Regions from separate parts of the Staphylococcus sp. HMSC071G07 genome, predicted to be linked through region 1. Evidence: riboswitches for the same ligand, from Rfam matches in the RefSeq annotation. Region 1 holds a riboswitch; each other region holds the start of a gene.
What was found. A riboswitch is a leader RNA that binds a small molecule or an ion and turns the genes downstream of it on or off. The one in region 1 is predicted to bind thiamine pyrophosphate.
Positions count from the first base shown of each region.

Region 2: it holds a riboswitch for thiamine pyrophosphate, as region 1 does, so the genes downstream of both, HMPREF2802_RS05010 (ECF transporter S component) here and HMPREF2802_RS10785 (3-oxoacyl-ACP reductase) in region 1, are expected to answer to the same signal.
Region 3: it holds a riboswitch for thiamine pyrophosphate, as region 1 does, so the genes downstream of both, HMPREF2802_RS08440 (thiamine phosphate synthase) here and HMPREF2802_RS10785 (3-oxoacyl-ACP reductase) in region 1, are expected to answer to the same signal.

Region 1 is NZ_KV804784.1:316,288-324,801, reverse strand. Features, by position in the region: gene HMPREF2802_RS10795 (PrsW family glutamic-type intramembrane protease) at 1-1,241, shown strand, start outside; gene HMPREF2802_RS10790 (DUF4064 domain-containing protein) at 1,285-2,154, opposite strand; TPP riboswitch at 2,413-2,512, shown strand; gene HMPREF2802_RS10785 (3-oxoacyl-ACP reductase) at 2,632-3,381, shown strand; gene HMPREF2802_RS10780 (LLM class flavin-dependent oxidoreductase) at 3,496-4,791, shown strand; gene HMPREF2802_RS10775 (GTP-binding protein) at 5,203-6,402, shown strand; gene HMPREF2802_RS10770 (CDP-glycerol glycerophosphotransferase family protein) at 6,502-8,238, opposite strand.
Region 2 is NZ_KV804768.1:137,659-146,172, reverse strand. Features, by position in the region: gene HMPREF2802_RS05015 (ABC transporter ATP-binding protein) at 1-1,272, opposite strand, end outside; gene HMPREF2802_RS05010 (ECF transporter S component) at 1,285-1,869, opposite strand; TPP riboswitch at 1,989-2,093, opposite strand; gene graF (glycopeptide resistance-associated protein GraF) at 2,337-2,471, opposite strand; gene auxA (lipoteichoic acid stability factor AuxA) at 2,985-4,319, shown strand; gene HMPREF2802_RS05000 (class I SAM-dependent rRNA methyltransferase) at 4,620-5,789, shown strand; gene HMPREF2802_RS04995 (hypothetical protein) at 5,848-6,390, shown strand; gene HMPREF2802_RS04990 (phosphocarrier protein HPr) at 6,552-6,818, shown strand; gene ptsP (phosphoenolpyruvate--protein phosphotransferase) at 6,820-8,514, shown strand, end outside.
Region 3 is NZ_KV804778.1:16,195-24,708, reverse strand. Features, by position in the region: gene HMPREF2802_RS08460 (ThiF family adenylyltransferase) at 270-1,268, opposite strand; gene HMPREF2802_RS08455 (thiazole synthase) at 1,268-2,035, opposite strand; gene thiS (sulfur carrier protein ThiS) at 2,037-2,237, opposite strand; gene thiO (glycine oxidase ThiO) at 2,221-3,339, opposite strand; gene HMPREF2802_RS08440 (thiamine phosphate synthase) at 3,332-3,916, opposite strand; TPP riboswitch at 3,990-4,099, opposite strand; gene xylB (xylulokinase) at 4,190-5,683, opposite strand; gene HMPREF2802_RS08430 (oxygen-dependent tRNA uridine(34) hydroxylase TrhO) at 6,143-7,096, shown strand; gene pcp (pyroglutamyl-peptidase I) at 7,371-8,006, opposite strand; gene HMPREF2802_RS08420 (DUF979 domain-containing protein) at 8,038-8,514, opposite strand, start outside.

The DNA.
Region 1 (8,514 bases):
GCGGTAATAATTTAGAAAATGATGGTGCTACATATTCTGAAGAAGCACAAACTACTTCAGTCCCTCACTGTCCAAGTTGTCATGCAGAAGTCAATCCAGACGACAAATTCTGTATGCAGTGCGGTTTCAACTTAGCGACCGCTTCAAATTCTAATTTCTCACATACGGAATCTCTCGAAAATCAAACTAAAGAGAACGTGAGTCTCGCGGACGAAGCGAAACAATTATTCAACAATACGACGAAATCTATCGGTAAAATGGCAGGAAATGAAGAAAGTCTAAATCTCAATTTACGCGATATGTTCTCAGAAGTATTTAAATCTCACTCACGAGAAGAAGCCGATCGCATCTTTATTGCAGGTACTAAAGAAACGACGCCTGCCCTTAAAGATGTTTCCAATGAATGGGGCCGCCCATGGCTATTTTCTCGAGTATTTGCGGCCATGGCTATAACATTTGTACTTTTATGGGTTATGGCTACATCATTTGGAAATGAGAACGCCATTCCAGGTCTTATCTTTACTGGTGCCTTAACTGTACCTTTATCAGGACTCTTCTTTTTCTATGAGACTAACGCTTTTAAAAATATCAGTATCTTCGAAGTTCTGAAATGGTTCTTTATTGGGGGCGTATTCTCACTTTTAGTTACACTCTTCCTCTATAACTTTGTATCATTTAGCGAAGAGGCAGAAGTATTTGGATTAATGACGCTCACTGATGCCATCTCTATAGGAATCGTAGAAGAACTTGGTAAAGCAATTATCATTATCATAATTGTGAACATGAGTAAGACAAATAAGATTCTTAATGGATTACTCATAGGAGCCGCAATTGGAGCAGGTTTTGCCGTCTTTGAATCAGCAGGTTATATTTTGAAATTTGGCTTATTTACTCAAGGTGATTTCATGAATATGATCATCCTACGTGCTTGGACAGGCCTTGGAAGTCATCTTGTTTGGGCGGCGATTGTAGGTGCTGCCGTAGTTATTGCTAAAAGTGAAGCGAAATTCGAGTTTAATAACATCGTAGATCCAAGATTCTTATTTTTCTTTTTCGCATCTGTTATATTACACGCAATTTGGGACGTAAATATAACATTTTTAGGTAGTTATAACCTGAAAATCATTATTTTAATTGTCCTCGGTTGGCTTTTAGTTTTCATCCTAATGAAAGCAGGATTAAATCAAGTTAATACACTGCAAAATACTGTTAATGAAGAAATTTATGAGAATGAGAAGTAAATTAAATAGCGAGACTCACCATTCCAGTGAATCTCGCTATTTTTTACTGTGCTAATTCTTCTCGTCGATTATTCTCATCATATTCTGGTTTTTGTCCCATTTTGTTATATAACAGAATTCCTAATATAAGTAAGAACATGCCTGCAATAATGTTAAATATTAAATTAGCACAACCAACGATAATAAATAAATTCGCTTTTAAGAAATTAACGCTTTTACTTTTAATTAAATAGATAATCAGCACTACTATCGCAATTACGGTAACTAATAATCCAGAGTATATGAAACTCGTATATAAAAATGATTTGTATATCATGGTTTGAGTATAACCATCTATGACACTTGGATCGCGATAGAATGTACGGGATGCCTCAGAATTTATAATCATTGCATAAGGGATAGTTGCTAACGCGTAAATAAATATACAAAGAATACTAATAGACAAACTTGCTATAAGTAATCCTAATTCAAATCCGTCCATTTTTTTAATTTTTGAAGTTTCATTCTCTCTCACTATTTCACTTCTACCATTTCTTTTATATGTATTTATCGTCTTTATACCAGCAATAATCCAAATTACGACAGCTGGCAAGCTCGTCACCAAACTTAAGAAAGCACAAATAAACATCAAAGTTATTGTGAGTTTGGGTCTATTTTTAAAATTTTTAGCAGCAACAAAAGCTAATATTATTGTAATAACACTCACTATCATTAGGATACATAACCAAAATAAAGTTTGATCCGATGATTCAATCGGATAGCCAATCATTTGGTCAGCAACCCCTTCAAGTTTCTTATTAATATAAATATGCATGCGCGTCTTATATAACGCATACGGTATTAATACCGATATAGTCAACATCTGTAGTCCTATACCGATCATATTTAACATTTTCTCCGACTTATAAATCATGGTAGCCCTCCCAATTTTTTCCATAATCTATTAATAACGTACCATAATCTGAAGTTGATTAGGAGATGAATTTTAAAATTTTAGAACTTAAAAAACGAACCTTAAAGAAGTTTTGACAAAATTATCCTCTCACAAAATATGTACAGATTTCTAAATTTCAAACGATTATCGTGACAGTTTTTCATTTTCACCCTCCCACCAAAACTCACTAATCTTGACTCTGACATGTAATAACCTTACATTTAGAGTATAACTTCATACATACACTAGGGGTGTCATCGAACTGAGATGGGCCTGGCCCAAACCCTTTGAACCTGATCTAGTTTGCGCTAGCGGAGGAAAGTGTAGTACCGATTCACAATAATTAATCACGCTTACTATGATTATTTATAGATTCGTTTACGTCTTTTACACAACTTTCCTCGTGAAGGTTGTGTATTTTTATTTGCCAAAAAATTGGACTAGGGAGTGTTAAATATGACAAGAACAGTATTAGTAACAGGAAGCAGCAGAGGACTCGGAGCAACAATCGCCAAAACGCTACTCAAACAAGGATTCAACGTGGTAGTGAACTATCATCGAAGTAAAGAAGAGGCTGAAGCACTGATTAAAGGATACGAACATCAAGCCATCGCAATCCAAGCCGACGTTACCGAACGCGAAGAGGTTGAAGCAATGGTCAAACAAGCCACTGAGCACTTTGGACAAATCGATGTGGTGGTCAACAATGCGCTTGTTGGCTTTAAATTCGATCCTAATGCGCAGAAATCATTTAAAGACCTCAATTGGGAAGACTATCAACAACAAATTAACGGTACTTTGAAAGCGGCATTTAATGTTTCTCAAAGTGTCATTCCTCAATTTATGGAGCGTCACTCCGGCAGTATTATCAGTATTGGTACCAATTTATATCAGAATCCGGTGGTGCCTTATCATGAATATACGACTGCCAAAGCGGGTCTAATCGGCTTCACTCGTAATCTTGCTTCTGAATTGGGTCAACACGGCATTACTGCGAACGTAGTGTCTGGCGGTTTGTTGAAAACGACAGATGCAAGTGCAGCTACGACGCCAGAAGTGTTTGATTTAATCGCTCAAACTACGCCGACAAGACAAGTCACTACACCTCAAGATGTGGCTAACATGGTTGCTCATTTAGCATCAGAACACGCGACCAACATTACGGGTCAGAATATTACAGTTGATGGCGGTTTAACGATGAATTAATGAGATCTTGCTAAAGCTCGTTTCTTTAATTATAGCGGGCTTTAGCTTTTGTATTTTTGTAAAACAGTTCCTTATGCAATTTTAAAAAATATCTAGTAAAGGCGGTTTCGTAAAATGCAAAACAAACATATACATATTGGTATCTTACTATTGGGTTGTGGTCACCATCAGGCTGCGTGGCTCATGAAAGACTCATCTATCGAACAAATCGGTTCCATTTCTTATTACCAACACCTTGCACAACTTGCTGAAAAAGGCTATTTCGATGCAGTCTTCTTCGCCGACAACCAAGCATTCAATCCTAGTGACAATCGTTCCCTACCTGCATTCTGGTACGATCCACTCATTAATCTAACTGCAATTTCACAAGTTACAAAGCATGTAGGTCTTGTTTCAACAATTTCTAGCACGTTCAGTAATCCCTTTACCGTGGCTCGTCAACTTTTAAGTTTAGATCATATTACTGGAGGACGCGTCGGTTGGAACCTCGTCACTTCAATGACTGATCAAGAAGCGCAAAATCATAGTATGCCTAAATTACCAGAAAGAGAAGCACGTTATGCGAAAGCAGACGAATTTGCGAAAGTGATAAATCAACTCCTCACTTCTTGGAATTCTGAGGCTTTTTCACCTGATCGCAAAAAACAAGAAATTGTAGATAGTCAGAAAATCGATTCGTTCGCTCATCAAGGGAAACATTTTCAAGTAAATGGACCATCCACTACACCACAAAGTCCACAAGGCAAACCTGTCGCAATGCAAGCGGGAGCATCTAAGCAAGGCATAGCTTTAGCAGCCAAATATGCAGATGCAGTGTACTCCGTTTCTTGGAACTTGAATCAAGCTAAGACCTATCGTCGCAAGCTAGATCAGGCTATCGCTGAAAGTCATAGACCCGACGCTAAAATCAAAGTCTTCCCAGGCCTCGTGACATACGTCGCACCTACACATGAAGAGGCTTTAACTAAAAAAGCTGCGTTAGACGACCAATTGCCTATCGATTCAGCATTGAAACAACTCAGTTTCTTCGTCCAACAAGACTGTTCAGATTGGGAATTAGACGCGCCCGTTCCAGAACTGCCACCAGTTGAAGTATTCAAGGGTCCCGTGGGTAGATACGAAACAGTCTTAGAGATTATCAAAGATACAGAGCCCACTGTACGTGAACTCTTAGGTTATCTCAGTGCAGGTGGCGGTCATCTCACATTAATTGGTACACCTGAAGAAATTGTCGATACTATGGAAACGTGGGTTGATGAAGGCGTGGCAGACGGTTTCAACTTAATGCCACCCACACTTCCTGGCAGTTTAGAAGATTTCGTTGACCTTATCGTGCCAGAAATGCAGAAACGTAATTTATACAGAAAGTCATATTCTGATGAGACGTTTAGAGAGATGTTGGGAGTGTAGGGATAAAGATAAATTTATAAAACTTCGAATATATGTTCTAAATATGATACATTTTTTAAAAGAGTTAATTTCTAAAAAACAACTAGAATTATGATAAATTATTAAAAGGATGCTTATTATGCTAAAATTTTGCTTTATTGTATTCGCTGCGCTTATCGGCTATTTTATAGCACTTAATGCGAAGAAAAATAAGAAAAATTAACTATTTAAAACTTAAGAAAAGAACTACTGACCTCCAAAAGTTGAACGCGCAAAGTTTCAATTTTTGGAGTTTTTTTATTACCATAAAATGATTCCGTCATCTCTCCCTCTTGATTTTCTGTAAATTTCTAGTACAATTTTAAATCGTAACAATTACTATTTATTGAAAGGAAACTAGAACAAAATTTTATCTACCATGGAGGGAATAGTATGTCGAAAATACCTGTTACAGTACTGAGTGGTTATTTAGGCTCTGGAAAGACGACATTGTTGAATCATATTTTGAATAATCGTGATGGACGCAGAATTGCAGTTATTGTAAATGATATGAGTGAAGTCAATATCGATAAGGATCTCGTGGCGGATGGCGGCGGTCTTTCTCGAACAGATGAGAAACTGGTAGAGCTTTCAAACGGTTGTATTTGCTGTACTTTGCGTGACGATTTGCTTCAAGAAGTCGAGCGCCTCGTTCAGAAAGGCAACATCGATTACATAGTCATTGAATCTACAGGAATTTCTGAGCCTGTTCCGGTCGCTCAAACTTTCTCCTACGTGGACGAGGATCTGGGCATCGATCTCACTTCAATATGCAGGCTAGATACCATGGTCACAGTCGTTGATGCGAACCGCTTCACACACGATATTCATTCTGAAGATTTGCTGACAGATCGTGGTCAAGGTGCTGACATTACAGATGAGCGCACGATTGCAGATTTGTTAATCGATCAGGTGGAATTTTGTGATGTGTTAGTTATTAATAAAATTGACCTCGTTACCCCTGAAGAATTAGAAAAGCTCGAACGCGTGTTGAAACAACTGCAACCTGAAGCTAAAATCATCAAAACGATTAATGCTGAAGTTGAATTATCTGAAGTTCTGAATACACATCGTTTCGATTTTGAGAAAGCGAGTAATTCTGCAGGATGGATTAAGGAATTAACTGAAGGCGGCCATGAAGCACATACGCCAGAAACTGAAGAATATGGTATTTCTTCTTTCGTTTATTCAAGAAGACTTCCTTTCCATGCTGAAAGATTTCATAAATGGTTAGAACAACTTGATGAATCCATCGTCCGTTCTAAAGGCATTGTGTGGCTCGCCCAATACAACCACGTTGCTTGTCTGCTGTCTCAAGCCGGTTCTTCATGTAATATTCACCCTGTCACGTACTGGGTAGCAGGATTAGCACCGGAGAAACGGGAAGCTATCCTAGCGCAACGCCCAGACGTAGCTGAAGATTGGGACATCGAATACGGTGATCGTAAGACGCAATTTGTCATTATCGGTCAAAACCTCGATACCAAACAAATTGAGCAAGAACTCGATGCTTGTTTAGTGAATAGTGATGAGCTCGAAGCTGATTGGACTGCGCTTTCAGACCCGTATGGCTGGGTAATTTCTGAAGCTTAGACGTGTAAAAAAGGCCTGCGTTCAACGCAAGCCTTTCTATCATTATAATGGTTATCTAAAATTCATATTATCTCACCACTGATACCACAGATTTTCATTTTAAAATTGTCGCAGAAACTCACTTTCTGTCATGAATTGAGGTTGAGCTATTTTTGAAAAATGGTTAACCAAGTCTTGATTCTCAGTGACCACAAACTCAACATTCCTTAAATTCACTTTATTCAACATCGCCTTACTTTGAGTTTGAGATAAGTTAGAACTAAGCCATACCGCAGTCTTACCTCTATCACTTACTGCTGGAATTAACGTCGAGTTTTCAGAAGCTACATAAGTAACGAAACAATCAACAGCGACATCGCCAAACAAACGTCTTTCTTCTTCGTTTTTTAGACGTCGCATCTTATTTTTCATAACTTTTTTCAACTGTGATTTCTTCATAACTAAACGATCTAAGAAATTACCATTCATATTTCCTAAAGTTGGATAGAACGTCACGTTGTCCGGCATGTTCATCAGCTGTGGGAATTGTTCAACAGAAATCGTTTCTCTATCGAAATAAAGTATAAATTGCGCACTCGTACTTTCTAACGACTGCATTTTGCCCAGTACTTCATCTACGTTATTGGAATCTAAATGTATGGCAATAATTGACTTATTACCATCAAGACGATAACTTTTAATATTTTTTGAGATACTACTATTTATCATTAATTCCGCAATTTCTCTTGCACCTTGTCGATTATCGTAGGGAACCATTTCATCCTTAATGTTAGTGTAATGCACCTCAGAATCTAAATTTGTAATAGACTCTGCTAACTCTGATAATGTATAAGCTGTAGTAAAAGGATAGTCTGATGGAGACTGATAAAGTCCACGCTCTCGCTGATATTCTGCCAGATCATATAAATATAAAATGATCGGCTTATCCATATTCAAGTAATCAAACATAACTGAAGAATAGTCAGTAATTAAACCATCTGTAGCAGTAAGAAATTCATAAATTTCATACTGATCCGGCACAAATTTAATATTACTGTAATTCATTTTTAGCTGACGCTTAACGAGATGATGCAATTTCACATATAGCACGGTATCTGCATCTAAATGTTGATTTAAGTACAACAACATTGTCTCTAACTGACGCGCATCACTCACGTTACCGATCTGTCCGCGCCACGTAGGCATGTAGCACAACACTTTCTTATCCTCTATATCAAGGTCGTGACGTATTCTTTCTCGCAGTTGTTTTTCGTAAAAGACACTATTTCGTGGCATCGGCCCGACAACTATGTCACCGTTATACACCTGATTGAGATTATAGGCTTCGGCCATAATTTCTTTCGAGTAGTCGTTGCTGACGATAACTTGATCGGCCATGTAAAAGTTTCGTTGTACATTCGCTAAATCAAAAATATGAGCCGTATCTTTGCCCATTTTCTTTAAAGGTGTGCCATGCCAAATAATGAAATATTGCTGACCTTCTCTTTTATTAAAAAATGGATAAAACGTCGTGTCATTAATGAGATACTGGGCAGTTGCTAGTAATTCGAAATATTCTAAGGACATATGCTTCACAATCTTAAAATGAGACAGTCCTCTTTTTTTCAAAAACTGCGCATCTTCCTCAGGATTTTGTGAAACTACAAAAACCTTACTATTGCGAAGAGTATCTTGAATTTCTGGAATTAAATAATATATCTGTCCTGTAACAGCACCCCCATGCATCGATTCTAGGAGTACATAATTTTTCTTAATTCGCTTATGCCGACGCATATTCACATATTTATATAAACCACGATTATTACGATAATTGATAATCTTGCTTTTAATACTCAAAGTGTGACCCCTTTTAACTTTCTGGATTTGTAGTACATTATATCAAATAATGTGAGGTCTATCGCAGTAAGATAGTTATCAGTTTTCGAATAAATGAACGTTCGACTGGTATGAAAGTGCTTTACAGTTATAGTGATTTCAGAAGATAAAATGAGGAATATTTGATTTAAATCTATAAAGACGGAATGAGACGCTAAAACACTAATGCTTTACGTCCCACTCCTTGGGGATAGTTAATTAAATACCAAACTACACTAAATAGCTTGTAACTATATT
Region 2 (8,514 bases), on a different contig from region 1:
TTGGAAGAGTTGGATCAAGTTAAAAGTATTATGGCTATCCAATCCAAAGGTAGGCTCATCCAACATGATGATATCTGCTGGTGAACTTAACGCAGTTGCCACACTCAGACGACGCTTTTGCCCCATAGACAATTCGAACGGATGTTGGTTCTGCACACGTTCTAAATTGAGTAAGCGTAACATCTCTTTCGTTTGTTGTTGTGCTTTCTTGTTATCTTTTTGACTAAATTGAATAAAGATTTCATCATAAACGGATTGCGTAATAAACTGTAGTTCAGGATTTTGATACACGAGATACATATGTTGCGCTGCATCCTTGATTTTCTTTAAATAATGTCCGTCATAGATCATCTTGCCATCGTATTTGATTAACTGCATCATAGATTCGAGCAATGTCGTTTTGCCGGTACCATTTTTACCTGTAATCGTGATCCACTCACCTAAGGAAACGGTAAATTCGTCAAGAGCGATCAACGTCTTGTTACCGCGACGAATAGCTCCATCTTGATAATGAAAGACAGGCTCAGTAGGGGTGGAGGATGTATCCTGTGCTTTGGGCGCATAATCCCATGCATTTGGATGCCATACCCCGTACTCGGTCAGTAGCTCCTCGTGTTGAGCGAGAATTGCTTCGGGTTTGTCATCAGCAATAATCTCGGCGTTATAATTGAGTAGAATGACACGGTCGATGTGTTCCCAAATATGTTCAACCTTATGCTCCACGATCACGACAGTTTGGTCTTCCCAGAAATCTTTGATCTTGCTCCACAATTCAGCTGTGGCTTCTGTATCAAGCATAGCTGTTGGCTCATCTAGGAAAAGGGTCTCAGCTTGTTGCAGTAACGTTTCTGCAATCGCTAATTTCTGTTTCATACCGCCGCTGAGCTGGTTTACGTATTGATCAGGATCAACATTGAGACCTACTGAATCTAAAGCGCGTTGAATCGCTTGGTCCATTTCGGAACGTGGCACTTGTCGATTCTCAAGAATAAAGCCGAGTTCTTCTTTCACTTTCGGCATGCAGAACTGTGTGTCAGGATCTTGAAAAATCATGCCACAATGTTCATCAATATGTAAGTCGTCATATTTCATCGGAAGTTCAATTAATTCAGGAACGATGCCACTTAACACATTTAATAATGTACTCTTACCCGCCCCAGAGGGACCGAGTAAGAGTACTTTCTCTTTGTCATGAATTGTTAAATTGAGACCGTCGAAGATCTTATGTTCACCATTCGGATACTTCAGACGTAAATTTTTAGTCGATAGCACAGTATCGTCTCCTTACAAGTTATCGTAATCTTTTTTAGATGCAGGTCTGAAGAGTTTGGTTACTCCGGTCTGATCCAGCACCTTGACGATGTAGTAAGACAGTAAACCTGCGACTAACAGACCACCGATTAATCTGAAGACGATGTACAGTGTTAAGTTCCAACCTGTCAACTCATTGAGGTAGCCATACGCGAAGTCGAGTGGCAAGGTAATAATCGCTGCCATTAATCCAGCAAGCATAGCTACTGCAGCTGAACGTGATTTGTAGCGGAAGATGAGGAAGATAACCTCACAAGCGACACCTTGGAGTAAACCGTAAATCATCGTAGGGACATCGAAGCGGCCCATGACGATGGTTTCACCAGCACCTGCTGCAAACTCAGCTAGAATTGCGATACCAGGTTTAGGAATGATGAGATAAGCAACGACCGCTGCCATAAACCACATGCCGTAGACGATTTCTTCTACGTGTAAACCAGATATTTTAGAAAAATCATATACGAAATTCCAAACGTTATAAATAATCGCGAAGACGACTGCGATTAAGACTGTGACGAGTATGTCGGAAAGCTTTAAACCTCTTGAAGCTCTTGTCATATCTATTTCCTCCCAATAAAAAACGCACAACCTCATCTAGAAGTTGCGCGAAAAACAAACAGAAAGAAATAAACATTGGATGAAGACTCTGCCGAGTCATAAAAGGCAGAGCTTAACATAATAGTAATCGCTCACTTTCCTACGCTAGTATCATCTAGATCAGGTTCAAAGGGTTTGAGGTTCTACCTCATCTCAGTTATAACATAACACCCCTAGTGCGTTAGATTGATTTGTAATTTAATTCTAATGTAGACTGGTTGAGAACGATTGTCAAGGCTTTCTTGAGATATGTCAGAGAAGTTCGGTTTAGTGGGGTCATAGAGTAGTATAATTACATTAAAAAGCACGTGAAAATGCACGCGCCACATGATATTAGGTGTGAGTGACGCGTGCCTTGCGACTAATAATTATAGGGTTTGTGTTTATCTTACGAATAAAATGTGTAGAATTCGAACGATGTTTGGCTATTAATCTAAAGAATCTTGGACGTTCTGTTTTGTTTCTTTAACGTTATCTTCAGCTTGTTCTTTCTTATCCTTTAATTGCTCTTCTTGTTCTTTTGCTTGTTCAGCTGCTTGTTTGTTCTTATCTTCATTTGTCATGGGAATCAGGCTCCTTTGTTGATTATTCTTACCATTAGTATTATACCCGTTTTAAATAATTTACACACAATAATGTTGTAAAATCTGTTTCTTTACTGGGCGAAATGGAAATAGAAGAAGTAAGTTGAGTTGATAGGTCGCGTGCGTTATAATTTACATACTTATCTCACATTCGAACAAAGCGTTAGTGTGCACACATGAAAGGTAAGCTCAAGTTCAAATGCGATTGCTGTGTGCTATAAACGCTTCATTTACTTTTACAGATAAAGTAGGGATCGAGAATACAAATCGCGACTCAGCTTGTTTACAGAAAAGAACTTAAATTTATAAATTGGTGTGACAAAGCACCATCGTTACTTGTTTCAATGATTTTACATACTGAAACAGACATTGTAGCTCATGTTTAATCATAAGCGAGAAAAGTGTGAGAAATTTCGGTCTCTAGACCTATTTCTTGTACGATATAGAGACAACATGGATATGTTCATATATAATTGTTTTGAGGTGAAATGAATGTCTTTCCTTAAAAAACACGCCGAAATTATATACAGCTATATTATCGGTGCAGTCGCACTGTTAATAGGTGTTATTATATTACTTAATTTATCTTTCATTCACATGCTTAATGGGAAAGATAAGATCAACTTAAACATACATAATGTATGGGACTTTATTAACGCATTCTTTGCAGAAATTATTCGAGTAATGAGTACGTTTATTGGTAGCTTTCCAATCGTCAGTGCGATTATCATCATTCTGTTCGGTTTATTAGTTATCGGTATAGGTATTCTGTTGTTCAGAACAACTTCTTACGACTATGATATTTCTGTATTCTTCTTAGTCATCGGAATACTATTCTTTATCATTACACTCGTCTTGATGACGCAAGTTTATAGTTTCTTTGCGATTATCTTTGTGATTCCTTTTATCATTCACATTGGTTATATCGTTTATAAAGATGATTTAAATCCGAATCATCGTAAATATCATTATTTATGGATTATCTTTAGCTATGGTATTTCTTACCTTATCACGCAAGTTGTGCTATATGGCCGTGTAGACAATAATGATATTATCCCGATTGACATCTTGAGTGTGAATGCTTTCTTCTTAGTGATGTGGTTACTCGGTCAAATGGCGATTTGGAACTTCTTGTTCTTACGTCGCTCTCTTCCGTTAACTAAGCAAGAGTTAGGTGAAGAAGAACCAGAATTATCACGGACGAACAAAGAGTCAATGACGAACCAAACGAAAGAACGTATTAAACACTTACAAGATAAAACGACGGAGATTACTCATAAGACACGTCGTAGTATGGATATTGAAAAAATGCGTAACAAGAAAGATCAATTCGTTGATAAATGGAAACAACGCATCGATATTCAGGAAGATGATGTACCGAAATGGATGCGCAAACCGAAATGGTTGAAATCGTTATATATTGAATTAATTTGTGCAGGAATCATGCTCTTCTTTACACTCATTGAGTTACACAACAGAAGTTCCTTGTTTATGTCAGGGAATTGGGAGTTATCACAAACGCAATATGTTATTGAGTGGATCACTTTATTCTTGCTCATGTTAATCATGATCGTTTATGTGTTATTGACGTTAACCAATTACTTTAAAAATCGATTCTATTATTTACATCTCTTTATTATTAGCATACTCTTCTTCAAATTATTTACAGAGTTTGCGAATATCATGATTCACGGTCAATTATTCTCAACATTCATTACGCCAATTCTGTTCATTATGCTCATTGCAGTCATCGTTGCTTTCGTCATTAAATTACGTGAGCCTGATCGTAATGATAAAGAGAGAATGGAAACTTTAAATTCGAAGTAGTTCTTACTTTTAAAAAGTTAAAATTGAGAATGAGAAGCAGATATGGAAATCAACTCGGTTTCTGTATCTGCTTTTTAAAATGACAAAAGCATTCTGCGGCATTTCAACGCTCATGAAAGAATTGAATTTCTCTAAAGAATAGGAGAGGATAGAATTGGCAAACAAAATGCGAATAAGTCGTAGGCTAAGCTCACTAAAGAATGATAAACTAGGTGAACACAGCATATGATATGGTAGAATTGAAAGTTAAAATAATAACACAATAACAGTGCATAAATAGAAAGGGTGTAAGTGTCAGAGATGAAGACAGCGACATTAAATAAAGGTAAAGAGAAGAAGTATTTGAATCACTATCCATTGATAGATGAAGCGGACCTCTATGCACACGATCATTTGAAAGAGGGGGATATCTTTCAACTCGTGACTGACTCAGGAAATTATATTGCCACAGCTTACGTCGGTCATCAACATAAAGGACTCGGATGGGTGTTGAGCTACGATCAATCAGAAGATATTAATGCCACATTCTTCGTGAATTTATTTGAAGAAGCGCAAGCAGAAAGAGATTATTTCTATCATATTGAAGGTACTAATGCATTCCGTCTCTTTAATGCAGAAGGAGACGGTGTAGGTGGTTTAACCATCGATAATTACGATGGGCATTTGTTGATTCAATGGTATTCGAAAGGGATTTACAAATTTAGATATTTAATTCTACAAGCGATTCGTCAAGTGTTTGATTACACGTCTATTTACGAAAAGATGCGCTTTCCTAATCACACGCACGAAGGTGGCTTTGTTGAAGGCGATGCCCCAGAATTTCCTATTATTATCGAAGAGAACTTCACTTTCTATAACGTCAATCTAGATGATGGTATGATGACGGGACTGTTTCTTGACCAGAAAGATGTGCGTAAGAAACTTCGTGATCACTTTGCGTCACATCGTGATGTGTTAAATCTCTTTAGTTACACAGGTGCATTTTCAGTAGTGGCAGCGAACGAAGCTAAGACAACGACAAGTGTTGACCTCGCTAACCGTTCACGTGAGCTCACTGAAGAGAATTTCGGTGTTAACGCCATCGATCCTGAAACGCAATATATCTATGTCATGGATACCTTTGACTACTATCGTTATGCAGAGCGTCACGGCATTACTTACGATACGATCGTTATTGATCCGCCAAGCTTTGCGCGTAATAAAAAGAAAACATTTTCAGTGCAGAAGGACTACGACAAATTAATCGAGGGAGCGCTGAATATTATTGCGCCTCAAGGTACGTTGCTCTTATGTACAAACCACAGTGAGTTTACGAAGAAACAATTTAAATCAGTGATTAAACAGACACTCAATAAAGCAAGCGTAGACTTTGAGTTTGCGGAAGTGATGGGCTTACCTAAAGACTTTAAGACACATCCGCATTACAAACCATCTAAGTATTTGAAAGCAATTTTCGTACAACTTAAATAAATTATGCTGAATCGGGTATGTAGTCTTGTGAACAATTAACTATGAGGAGCGATGGATCATGAGTTTTACTAATAAGATTACAAACGATGTCACTAGTAAGATTGGAAATAAAGTTCTCAACATTGAAGAGATTAAAGAAAAAAGTAATATTCCTACTACAAAAGCAGAATTAAAGGAACGTCATCGTCGTGCGATGTCATTAGTGAAGAAGAAATCTTTACTTTCTTCTGGCATGAGCGTCGTACCGATTCCTGGATTAGACTTCGGTGTAGATATTAAATTAATGCGCGATATCATTGAAGATTTAAATAAACTGTATGGTTTAGATCACAAACAAGTGAATTCTTTAGGTGATGACACGAAACAACGTATCTTCTCTGCTGCAGCGATTCAAGGTAGCCAATTTATCGGTAAAAAGGTGTCTAACGCAATCTTGAAAGTCGTCATTCGTGATGTAGCAAAACGTGCAGCGGCGAAACAAACGAAATGGTTCCCAGTAGTAGGTCAAGCGATCTCAGCGTCAATTAGCTTTTACTTTATGAAAAAAGTTGGCGAAGATCACATGAAAAAATGTGAAAGTGTCATCAAATCTCTATGGTAATGGAACCCGTTTCATAAAATAGTCAAAAGTGCTACAAATATTATCGTAGCTAGGGTTTAACAAATTGAATTTCAATATCAATTTTGGTAATGTTTAGTTATAAGGCTAAGAAAGTTTAATTAAACTGAACGATTCTAACTATACGAAGGAGACAGCATATTATGGAACAAAAATCATATGTAATTATTGACGAAACAGGTATTCATGCACGTCCAGCTACAATGCTTGTACAAACAGCTTCAAAATTCGATTCAGATATTCAATTAGAATACAATGGTAAGAAAGTTAACCTTAAATCAATCATGGGTGTTATGAGCTTAGGTGTAGGCAAAGATGCTGAAATTACAATCTATGCTGATGGTAGCGACGAAGCGGACGCAATCGAAGCGATCACTGAAATCTTATCTAAAGAAGGTTTAACAGAATAATATGTCACAACGTATGAACGGAATTGCGGCTTCAGACGGCGTCGCAATTGCAAGAGCATATTTACTCGTTGAACCAGACTTATCCTTTGAACGCGATAAGGTTGCAGATGTTGATGCAGAAATCAACAAGTTTCGAAACGCTATCGATACTTCTAAAGTTGAATTAACTAAGATTCGAAATAATGCCGAAGCAAATATTGGTCCTGACAAAGCAGCGATATTTGACGCGCATTTACTCATTCTGGACGACCCAGAAATTATTAAACCTGTAGAAGAAAAGATTTCTAACGAACAAGTGAATGCACCGACGGCATTGACTGACGTGACTTCACAATTTGTAACGATCTTTGAGTCTATGGACAACGAATATATGAAAGAGCGTGCCGCAGATGTTCGAGACGTATCTAAACGTGTCTTAGCGCACATTCTTGGCGTGACATTACCTAACCCAAGTATGATCGATGAGAATGTCGTTATTATCGGTAATGACTTAACGCCATCTGATACAGCTCAATTAAACAAAGAGTTCGTACAAGGTTTCGTTACGAATATCGGTGGAAGAACGTCACATTCGGCTATTATGAGTCGTTCTTTAGAAATTGCTTCAGTCGTAGGTACGAAATCAATCACTGAAGAAGTACAACAAGGTGATATGATTATCGTAGATGGTATGACAGGTGAAGTGATTATTAATCCGACAGAAGACGAAGTCATTGCTTATCAGAATAAGCGTGAACGTTTCTTTAAAGATAAAGAAGAACTTAAGAAATTACGTGACGAAGAAACAACAACAGTAGACGGCGTTAACGTCGAGCTTGCGGCAAACATTGGTACACCTAAAGACCTTGATGGTGTAATGGACAATGGTGCTGAAGGTATTGGCTTATACCGTACAGAATTCTTATATATGGGCAGAGACGAAATGCCGTCAGAAGATGAACAATTTGAAGCGTACAAATCCGTGTTAGAAGAAATGGATGGTAAACGCGTCGTTGTTCGTACGTTGGATATCGGCGGAGATAAAGAGTTACCATATTTAAATCTGCCTGAAGAAATGAATCCATTCTTAGGTTACAGAGCAATTCGTCTATGTCTGAATGAACCAGAAATATTCAAACCACAACTTCGTGCGTTATTACGTGCGTCAACGTATGGTAAGTTGAGCATCATGTTCCCAATGGTTGCAACGGTTCAGGAATTCCGTGATGCGAAAGCACTTTTAAACGAAGAAAAAGAGAAGTTAATTAAAGAAGGCGTTGAAGTGGCTGAGGATATTGAACTTGGTATCATGGTTGAAATTCCAGCTACAGCTGCATTAGCTGATGTCTTTGCGAAAGAAGTTGACTTCTTTAGTATCGGTACAAACGACTTGATTCAATATACGATGGCAGCAGACCGCATGTCAGAACGTGTTTCTTATCTTTACCAACCATACAATCCATCCATTTTACGCCTTGTTAAACAAGTTATTGATGCTTCACATCAAGAAGGTAAATGGACAGGTATGTGTGGTGAAATGGCTGGCGATGCTACTGCTATTCCAGTCTTACTCGGTCTCGGCTTAGATGAGTTCTCTATGAGTGCGACATCTGTACTCAAAGCACGTCGCCAAATCAAAGGTTTAAGTCAGAACGAAATGCGTGAACTCGCAAATCGTGCACTTGATTGTGTTTCTGCTGATGAGGTAGAAGATTTA
Region 3 (8,514 bases), on a different contig from region 1:
CATCTCGTGATATGAAACTTTCCACTCCTACCTCCCAAATAAATAAAGAGGTCGGAAACGGGCTCCGACCTCTTTATATTATACGGTTATAGGAATGGGAATAAGAGAACTTCTCATTGTTCTCTCGTTGTGCTTGCGTCTTTATACATTAATAAGTATCAGATTTGTTCATAATAATACCCTAGTCGTAACGTAGCGAAGTGACTTGCCACACTTCCTTCATGTATCTTATATTTATCGTTCTCCCATAAGTTTGTTATGACGCGAAATCATTTGAAACTTTTATTGATAGTATTAAAGAGTGTCTTAACATCTGTGTCTTCTGTCAGACCATGCACATTCATACGTCCATCTTTAAATAACGTAAGGGTATAATCTTGATAATGGATAATGGTAGCAAAGTTATTTCTTTTCACAATCGTTCCTGGAAGTAATTCAGCATGGTCGAAGACTTGAGGCTTAAAACGAAATCGAATGGCATTGCCACACAAATCTTCTATCGGATGGTGTTCGTTATGATTCAATAACTGGTAATCGTGTTGGCTGCACACACGACAGTCAGTATCTTTCAAAGCGTCAACATTCATCGTTTGATACTTGACTTGGAAGGTATCGATCGTCACAAGTTTTTTTGAAAAACCGTTACCACTGGCGTATCGTAATAACTCTGACACTTGCATACTTGCCACCTGTTGCACTACAGGTGGCAAGATGCCATTAATTGCGCAACTCTCAGCCGTTTCAGGCATCTCGCCGAATAAGCATTTTAAACAAGGGCCAGTAAAGTCAAAAGCGTACACACTTCCTTTACTGCCGACCACTGCTCCGTAAATCCACGGAATTTGCGCATCGCAAGCCGCTTCATTAATCAAGTAACGCATTTTAAAGTTATCCATACCGTCAATGATGACATCAGGTTGCGTATCACGAATGAGCTGACTAATATTCGTTGGTGTGACTTCCATATATAATGTAGAAATCGGAACCTGAGAATTCACAGTAGCTAATTTGTGTTTCAACGCTTCCACTTTAGGCAACATTTCAGCTACATCCTGCTCATCATATACAGCTTGTCGATGTAAGTTGGACGTTTCCACAATATCCATATCAGCAATGGTCAGTTGTCCTACCCCCATGCGCACAAGCATTTCAGCCGTATGACTTCCTAAAGCACCCGCGCCAATAATCAGAACATGGAGCGCTTCTAGTTGAGATTGTCCTTGTTCACCGAATGGACTAAAGCGCGCTTGTCGTGCATAGCGTGTCATTATAAATAGCCTAATCCTTCAGTTGGGCTAGAAGCTTGCGCAGTATATTTCACAGGAATGCGACCAGCTTCGTATCCTAGACGGCCTGCATGAATGCCTAGTTTCATTGCTTCAGCCATTTTAACTGGATCTTTCGCACTAGAAATTGCAGTATTTAACAAGATACCGTCAGCACCTAGTTCCATCGCTTGAGCCACATCTTTCGGAGAGCCGATACCTGCGTCCACGATGACCGGCACATTAGCTTGCTCGATAATATAACGCAAGTTTAACTGGTTGTTGATACCGCGTCCTGTACCAATTGGTGAAGCGAGTGGCATCACTGCATGTACACCTAACTCTTCGAGACGTTTCGCTAGCACGAGGTCATTTGAAATGTATGGGCAAACTGTGTACCCTTTGTCTAACAACACTTTACATGCTTCGTATGTCTCAAATGGATCAGGTAGCAACGTTTCGTCGTCCCCTATCACTTCTACCTTGATCATGTCACACACACCTGCATGGTTCGCAATTTCGGCTATGCGAATCGCTTCTTTAGCTGTCTTAGCTCCTGCTGTGTTTGGAAAAGTAGTGAATTGACTCATATCCACATTCGCTAATGGATTCGGTAAAGACTTGTCGTATAAATTCATACGACGTACTGCGAATGTGAGTACTTCTGTTTCAGACGCTTCGATCGCTTTCGTTTGTGTCTCTTCATCTTCAAACTTTCCTGTTCCTAAAAATAATCTTGATTTGAACTCGAAATTTCCAATTTTAAACATATTAACCGCCTCCTACGACTTCTAACAATTCTAATTTATCCGCTTCTTTCACGATGGCTTGCTCATATTGATCTCGCTTGAGCAAATCTTCGTTGTGCTCAACAATGACGCGCTTCTCATCTAACTCAAGCTGTTGAATCACATCATGTACGGACAATTCACTATCGAAAGTGAACGTATCGCCATTAATCACACACTTCATTTAATTCACCTCTTACATATGCAAAGTCATTTAAGGCGCCAGGTTTCTGACCGTCAACGAGCCATTCTGTCATCAGTTCCCCGATAACAGGTGATAACAGAATACCGTTACGGTAATGTCCGGTGATGACGAACAGACCTTCTTCAATTTCGTCCATAATCGGCTGTTCACCACGTGTATATGGACGGACACCTGACCAGTGCTTTAATACTTTACTGTTACGCAAACCAGGTATCTTGGCACATGCTTCGTCAAATAGCCATTTTTTACCTGCTTCAGAAACACCGACTGAATAATCGTCTCTCAAGCTCGTCGCCCCAATGAGAAACCGCGATTTATTCTTCGGTACTATATAACAGCCATTCGTCATAAAGACCGTTGTTTCAAGTTTGAGGTCAGGATTCTCAACGAGCAGCACCTCACCTTTCACACCTGTAACTTGTCGTTTCAACGCCTCATCTTCAAGTAAATCTGCACTCCAAGCGCCACCTGCAACGATGACTTGTTCGGCCGTTAAACTTTCGCGATCCGTGTGCACCACATAACCTGAAGATGTATGTTCAATCGCTTGCGCCTCAGTCTGGTACCAGCGATGTACATTGCGCTTATTCAATGACTTGAGCAATGCTTTCGTATACTTATTCGCATTGATTTGATGGTCGTCCGGAATGAGCGTAGCGGCTAACCCAGTGACATCAATCTCACCATTTGTATGGCGCTTTAATGCTTCACGATTTAAATCACGAACGAGCGGATTATACTTGCTTAAGAATTGTGATTGGGCTTCGACAAAGTCGTTGTCTTCAGACTGCGCTGCTAATTTGATAAGCCCAGTTTGTTTAAACTCGATATCGATACCGACCTCTTCTTTGAGGCGCTCACTCAACCCTTCAAAGCGTTTCTGCGATTCTCTCGCTAATTCGTATAGCGGGCTATAATACGTGAACTCATTCTGCGCACCTAACATGCCGCCTGCTTTATACGATGCATGCTTACCTGGTACATCGCGATCCAACACCGCAACGTTCAATTGTTTCGCACTCAACTCTCGTGCGATAGACATTCCCATGACTCCAGATCCTATGATGATGACATCATACATAATCGGACCATTCCTTTCTCAACGCCTTCATCTCTGACGTCGTGACATTTTCAAATAGCGAAATAGCTGCGATACCTGCAAATCCTTTCGGCAATTGTGAAATATTCGTGAGCGTAATTCCTCCCAACGCGACCACTGGTATGGGCTGAGCGACTGCCTCTTTTATTTCTTCGACTGTCCTCGGCGCTAACCCTGGCTTAGACTTTGTAGGAAAAATGTGTCCATACAACACAAAGTCAAGGTCTAAATTTGCTGCCCTTTGGATTGTGGCTGCCGAATGCGTAGACTGACTAACGCGAATATTAGGGTGTGTGTCGACAAATGATTCTAGTTCTTCAGCACTTTCTTTAAAATGAATCGCACTTAAGTGTTGGCGTTCCAATAGCTGAATGTCATTGTGCGCAATCAATTTATCCTTTGGAAAGCCTTGTCGTACTATCTGTTCAATCCATTGTTCGAGTTGATCCATCGGCATAGGCGTACGTAGTATTAGACCGTCGATGTCAGTGGCAAGTTCACGATAGTGTTCTAAATCTTGTACTGTTAAGTTTCGATACGGTGTGATTGCAATAAACAAAGTCGTCACCCCAAATAAAAAAGACGTTATTTTTCCGGCTAGAAAAATAACGTCTACGCATCTTGCTTTATCAACTCGTTGAACGCCACTTTCCTACGCCAGTATGAACTGGATCAGGTTCTAGGAATTCTAAAGTCGATACTTTAATCTCAGCCTTTAACAAAAGCACTTCCAGTGGTTCACTACTCATTTCTATTCAGTTCGTAATTCAATTTTTATATTAACGCAAGCCGAGCTATCTTGCAAGCGGATTCAAGAGTGTAATTAGAAACCTTACTGCTTACGCGTTAACTCTAACAGACCTTTTGTAATGTCTTTCGTTTGCGGATAAACTTGTTGATACAAATTGTAAAACTGCTGATAACGTTGGTGACGCTTAGCATCAGGATGATACACTGCACCGTATTCAATAAATTGTTCTACACAATCTTCTAACGATTCAAACCAACCTAAACCGTAAGCCGCAATCATTGCCGCACCCATACTCGGACCTTCCGCGTTACGTAAAATTTTAATATCAGCATTAAAGATATCTGCTTGTAGTTGAAGCCAGAATTCACTTTGTGCACCGCCGCCAATTGCTACGATTTCTGAAATATTTTTACCAGTTTCGCGCAAATAAGCAATTGAATCATAGAGCGAGAAAGTAATACCTTCTAGGACAGCACGTGCTATATCTGCTTCCGTATGCATCCCGCTAAGACCTATGAAACTGCCTCGGATATTCGCGTCACCATGCGGCGTGCGTTCCCCTGATAGATAAGGGGCGAAGAGCAAACCATTGCTACCAGGTTGCGATTGCGCAGCCAAATCTACAATCTCTGAAAAGTCCAAATTAGGAAAGACGATACGTTTCAGCCAACTCAAGCTATCGCCAGCTGCTAACGTGACGCCCATCGCGTACGACATGTGCATCTTCGCGTGCTTAAACATGTGAATATTGTGATACATCGTCTTATCTTTTTCTGTCTCACACGATAAGACAACACCTGACGTACCAATACTGCATAGCGTTTCGTTCGCGTTCATCACACCAGCGCCTACAGCACCACATGCGTTATCTCCTCCACCAGCGAAGACTGCAACATCATCTTCTAAGCCGAGTTCTTGTGCAAGCGATGTCGTGATATGACCCACTTTCGCCGTCGAAGGAACCAACTCAGGGTAAATGTCTTTCATGCCGAAACGTTCGCCTGTTTCTTTCGACCATGCATTCGTTACAGGATCTAAGAGCAACGTACTTGAACCGTCAGAGTATTCCATGTTGATCTGATTTGTAAATTTAAAGCGCACATAATCTTTCGGCAACATAAAGACATGAGCTTGTTCCCAATTCTCAGGTTCGTGCGCTTTTACCCACAATAATTTTGTTAACGTAAAGCCTTCCAGAACTGGATTTCCAAGCACGTAATTCCCTAATTGATTAATAATCTGTTTACACTGCTCTGAAGAACGTGTATCATTCCAGAGTATTGCTCTACGGAGTGGTTTCAAATCCTTGTTCAATAGCACTAAACCATGCATTTGCCCTGAGAATGACAAGCCTTTGATGACGTAATGAGCCATCGCTTCGTCTTGGCGAAGTTGCTTCACACAAGAAGTCGCTGCTTCAAACCATTCATCAGGATCTTGCTCGCTGTAACCTGGATAATCATGATAAATATTCAAATCTTCTTTCGCTACAGCTACGACTGCACCTTGCTTGTCGACCGCAATCGCTTTCACTGAACTTGTACCAATATCAATGCCCAACACTACTTCTTTCACTGTTCACACTCGTCCTTTACTTCAGAATTTTTTCTAGCTCTCTTATTATCTTTAAGATTTATCACACCTTTTCTAGAAAAACAACTCCTAAATAAGGCTAGGCGGTTGAGTTGAAAATGGGACAACCATGCGCTTTAACAGGGTGAGCAGTCTGCCCGATGTCTAAAAAGTGATATTTATATGGCAAAGTTGCTACTGAAACAAAATAGTGTCCCTACCCTACTTTCTTAAGGCATAATAAGAGAGTGTTAAGGAGGTCGTAACTACTCGTAAATCTTTATAGGCAACTCGCTCATATAGGTTTGACATACATGTTAGAATATTACTGTTAAACAGTTTAATTCCCCTTAATGAGTAGTATTATCGCTTAGCAACTATTTCAATTATTCACTTCAAAGCGTTGGAGTTATCGTTAACATATAAAGTAATCATAATATAAAGGAGAAGGTAAGTATGAGTATGGATTATAGAGTCTTACTATATTACAAATACGTAACTATCGATGATCCAGAAACATTTGCGCAAGAACATTTAGATTTCTGTAAATCACTCGGCTTGAAAGGACGCATCCTAGTCTCAACAGAGGGACTCAACGGAACGTTATCAGGTCCAGTTGAAGCGACAGAAAAATATAAAGAACATGTCCGTTCAGATGAGCGTTTCAAAGATATCGTATTTAAAGAAGATAAAGCTGAAGAACACGCATTCAAGAAGATGCACGTGCGCCCTCGAAAAGAGATCGTCGCATTTGATTTAGATGAAGATGTAAACCCGAAAGAACTCACAGGTAAATATTATTCACCAAGCGAATTTAAAGAAGCGTTACTATCAGATGACACAATCATCCTAGATGCACGTAACGACTATGAGTATGACTTAGGTCACTTCCGTGGCGCAGTTCGTCCTGATATCACTCGCTTCAGAGATTTACCTGACTGGATCAGAAATCACAAAGATGAGCTTTCAGGTAAGAAGATTGTCACTTATTGCACAGGTGGTATCCGTTGTGAGAAATTCTCAGGTTGGCTGAAACGTGAAGGTTTCGAAGACGTAGGTCAACTTGAAGGCGGTATCGCGACTTACGGTAAAGATCCTGAGACTCAAGGTGAATACTGGGATGGTAAAATGTACGTATTTGATGAACGTATCAGCGTCGACGTGAACCACGTGAACAAGACAGTTGTTGGTAAAGAGTGGTTCGACGGTACACCATGCGAACGCTACATCAACTGTAGTAACCCAGAATGTAACAAACAAATTCTCGTTTCAGAAGAGAACGAAGAACGCTACTTAGGCGCATGCAGTTACGATTGTGCGGCAGACGAGCGCAACCGTTATGTGAAACGCCATAACATTAGCGACGAAGAGAAACAACGTCGTCTTGAGAACTTTAAAGAACTCGCTAAACAATAATTTTTGACGCAATAAAGCTACTTCCCTCGTGCAGTGGAAGTAGCTTTTTTAGTTAGTGATTTCGCAGAGTGTAAAAGTAATCTCATTTTTGCGTTATTTGATTTTTTGCGAGCGTCCCCTAATTCATTTTTAAGAAAATTTTCGGTGAGGCTGAAATTCTGTTACTCCCCTCCGTCCAAAAATTGAATAACTGCAATTTGCTTTAGTGTTGCCCACCAATATATGATAAGTCCATCAAACGTCACTCATTCCAATCGAAAAATTTAAGTTCAATTTAATGCGTTTCTCCTAATGCAATTTTTTCATCTTGCTGATCAATCACTCGAATTGCGGCAGTTAAACCTTTAACCACCGTTTCAAGAGACATAGATGGTTGATTAGGTTTATCTGTTACTTGTTCAGGTACGTAAGGTACATGAATGAAACCAAATCGTATATTTGAGAAACGTGTCGCTTGTATATAGCCTAATTGATATAGAATATGGTTACACACGAAAGTTCCGGCGGTGTTAGACAATCGCGCTGGTACGCCCGCTTCTTTGATAGCCTCGACCATCCTTTTAACAGGCATATTAGAGAAGTAAGCAGCATCACCTTCTGCTTGAATACTCTGATCAATAGGTTGATTCTTCTTATTATCTGGAATACGTGCATCATCTAAGTTAATTCCGATACGTTCAGGCGTGAGTTCAAATCTACCTCCAGCTTGTCCTATCACTAGCACTGCATCATAGTTATGTTGTTCAAGTTCTTGTTCAATAACCTGTTTTGATTTATGGAATACTGTGGGAATCTCCAACTTTGTAATTTGATGTTCACCAATCGTGTCATCCAAAGACTTCACCGCTTCAAGAGCTGGATTAATCTTCTCTCCACCAAACGGATCAAATGCTGCGACTAGTATGTTCATAAGCAAGTCCTCCTATTATTGATTAGTTAAATTAAAATGCCCAAAAGTACATTAAAGCAATGTGAGCAACGATAAGCAGTAGTGCTACAGGTAATTGTGCCTTAATCACTCCGAACTCGTCTTTCATTTCTAACAATGCTACTGGCAACGTATTAAAGTTAGCTGCCATAGGGGTAATGAGTGTGCCACAGAAACCACCTGTCATAGCTAAGGCGCCAGCAATAACTGGGTCTCCACCTTGTGCAATAACGAAAGGAATTCCTATACTTGCAGTAATAACAGTGAAAGCCGCAAACGCATTCCCCATCAACATCGTAAACAGCACCATTCCTAATATATAAGCGATAGAGCCAACGAGATGACTTCCTTCAGGTAGAAATGAAGATATACCATGAGAAATTACTTTCCCTACGCCACTCGCTGTAAAAAGAACACCTAAAGCAGCTAGAAATTGCGGTAGAATACCTACAGCACCGACCTGTTGTGTCAACCTGTCGCTATCATAAAG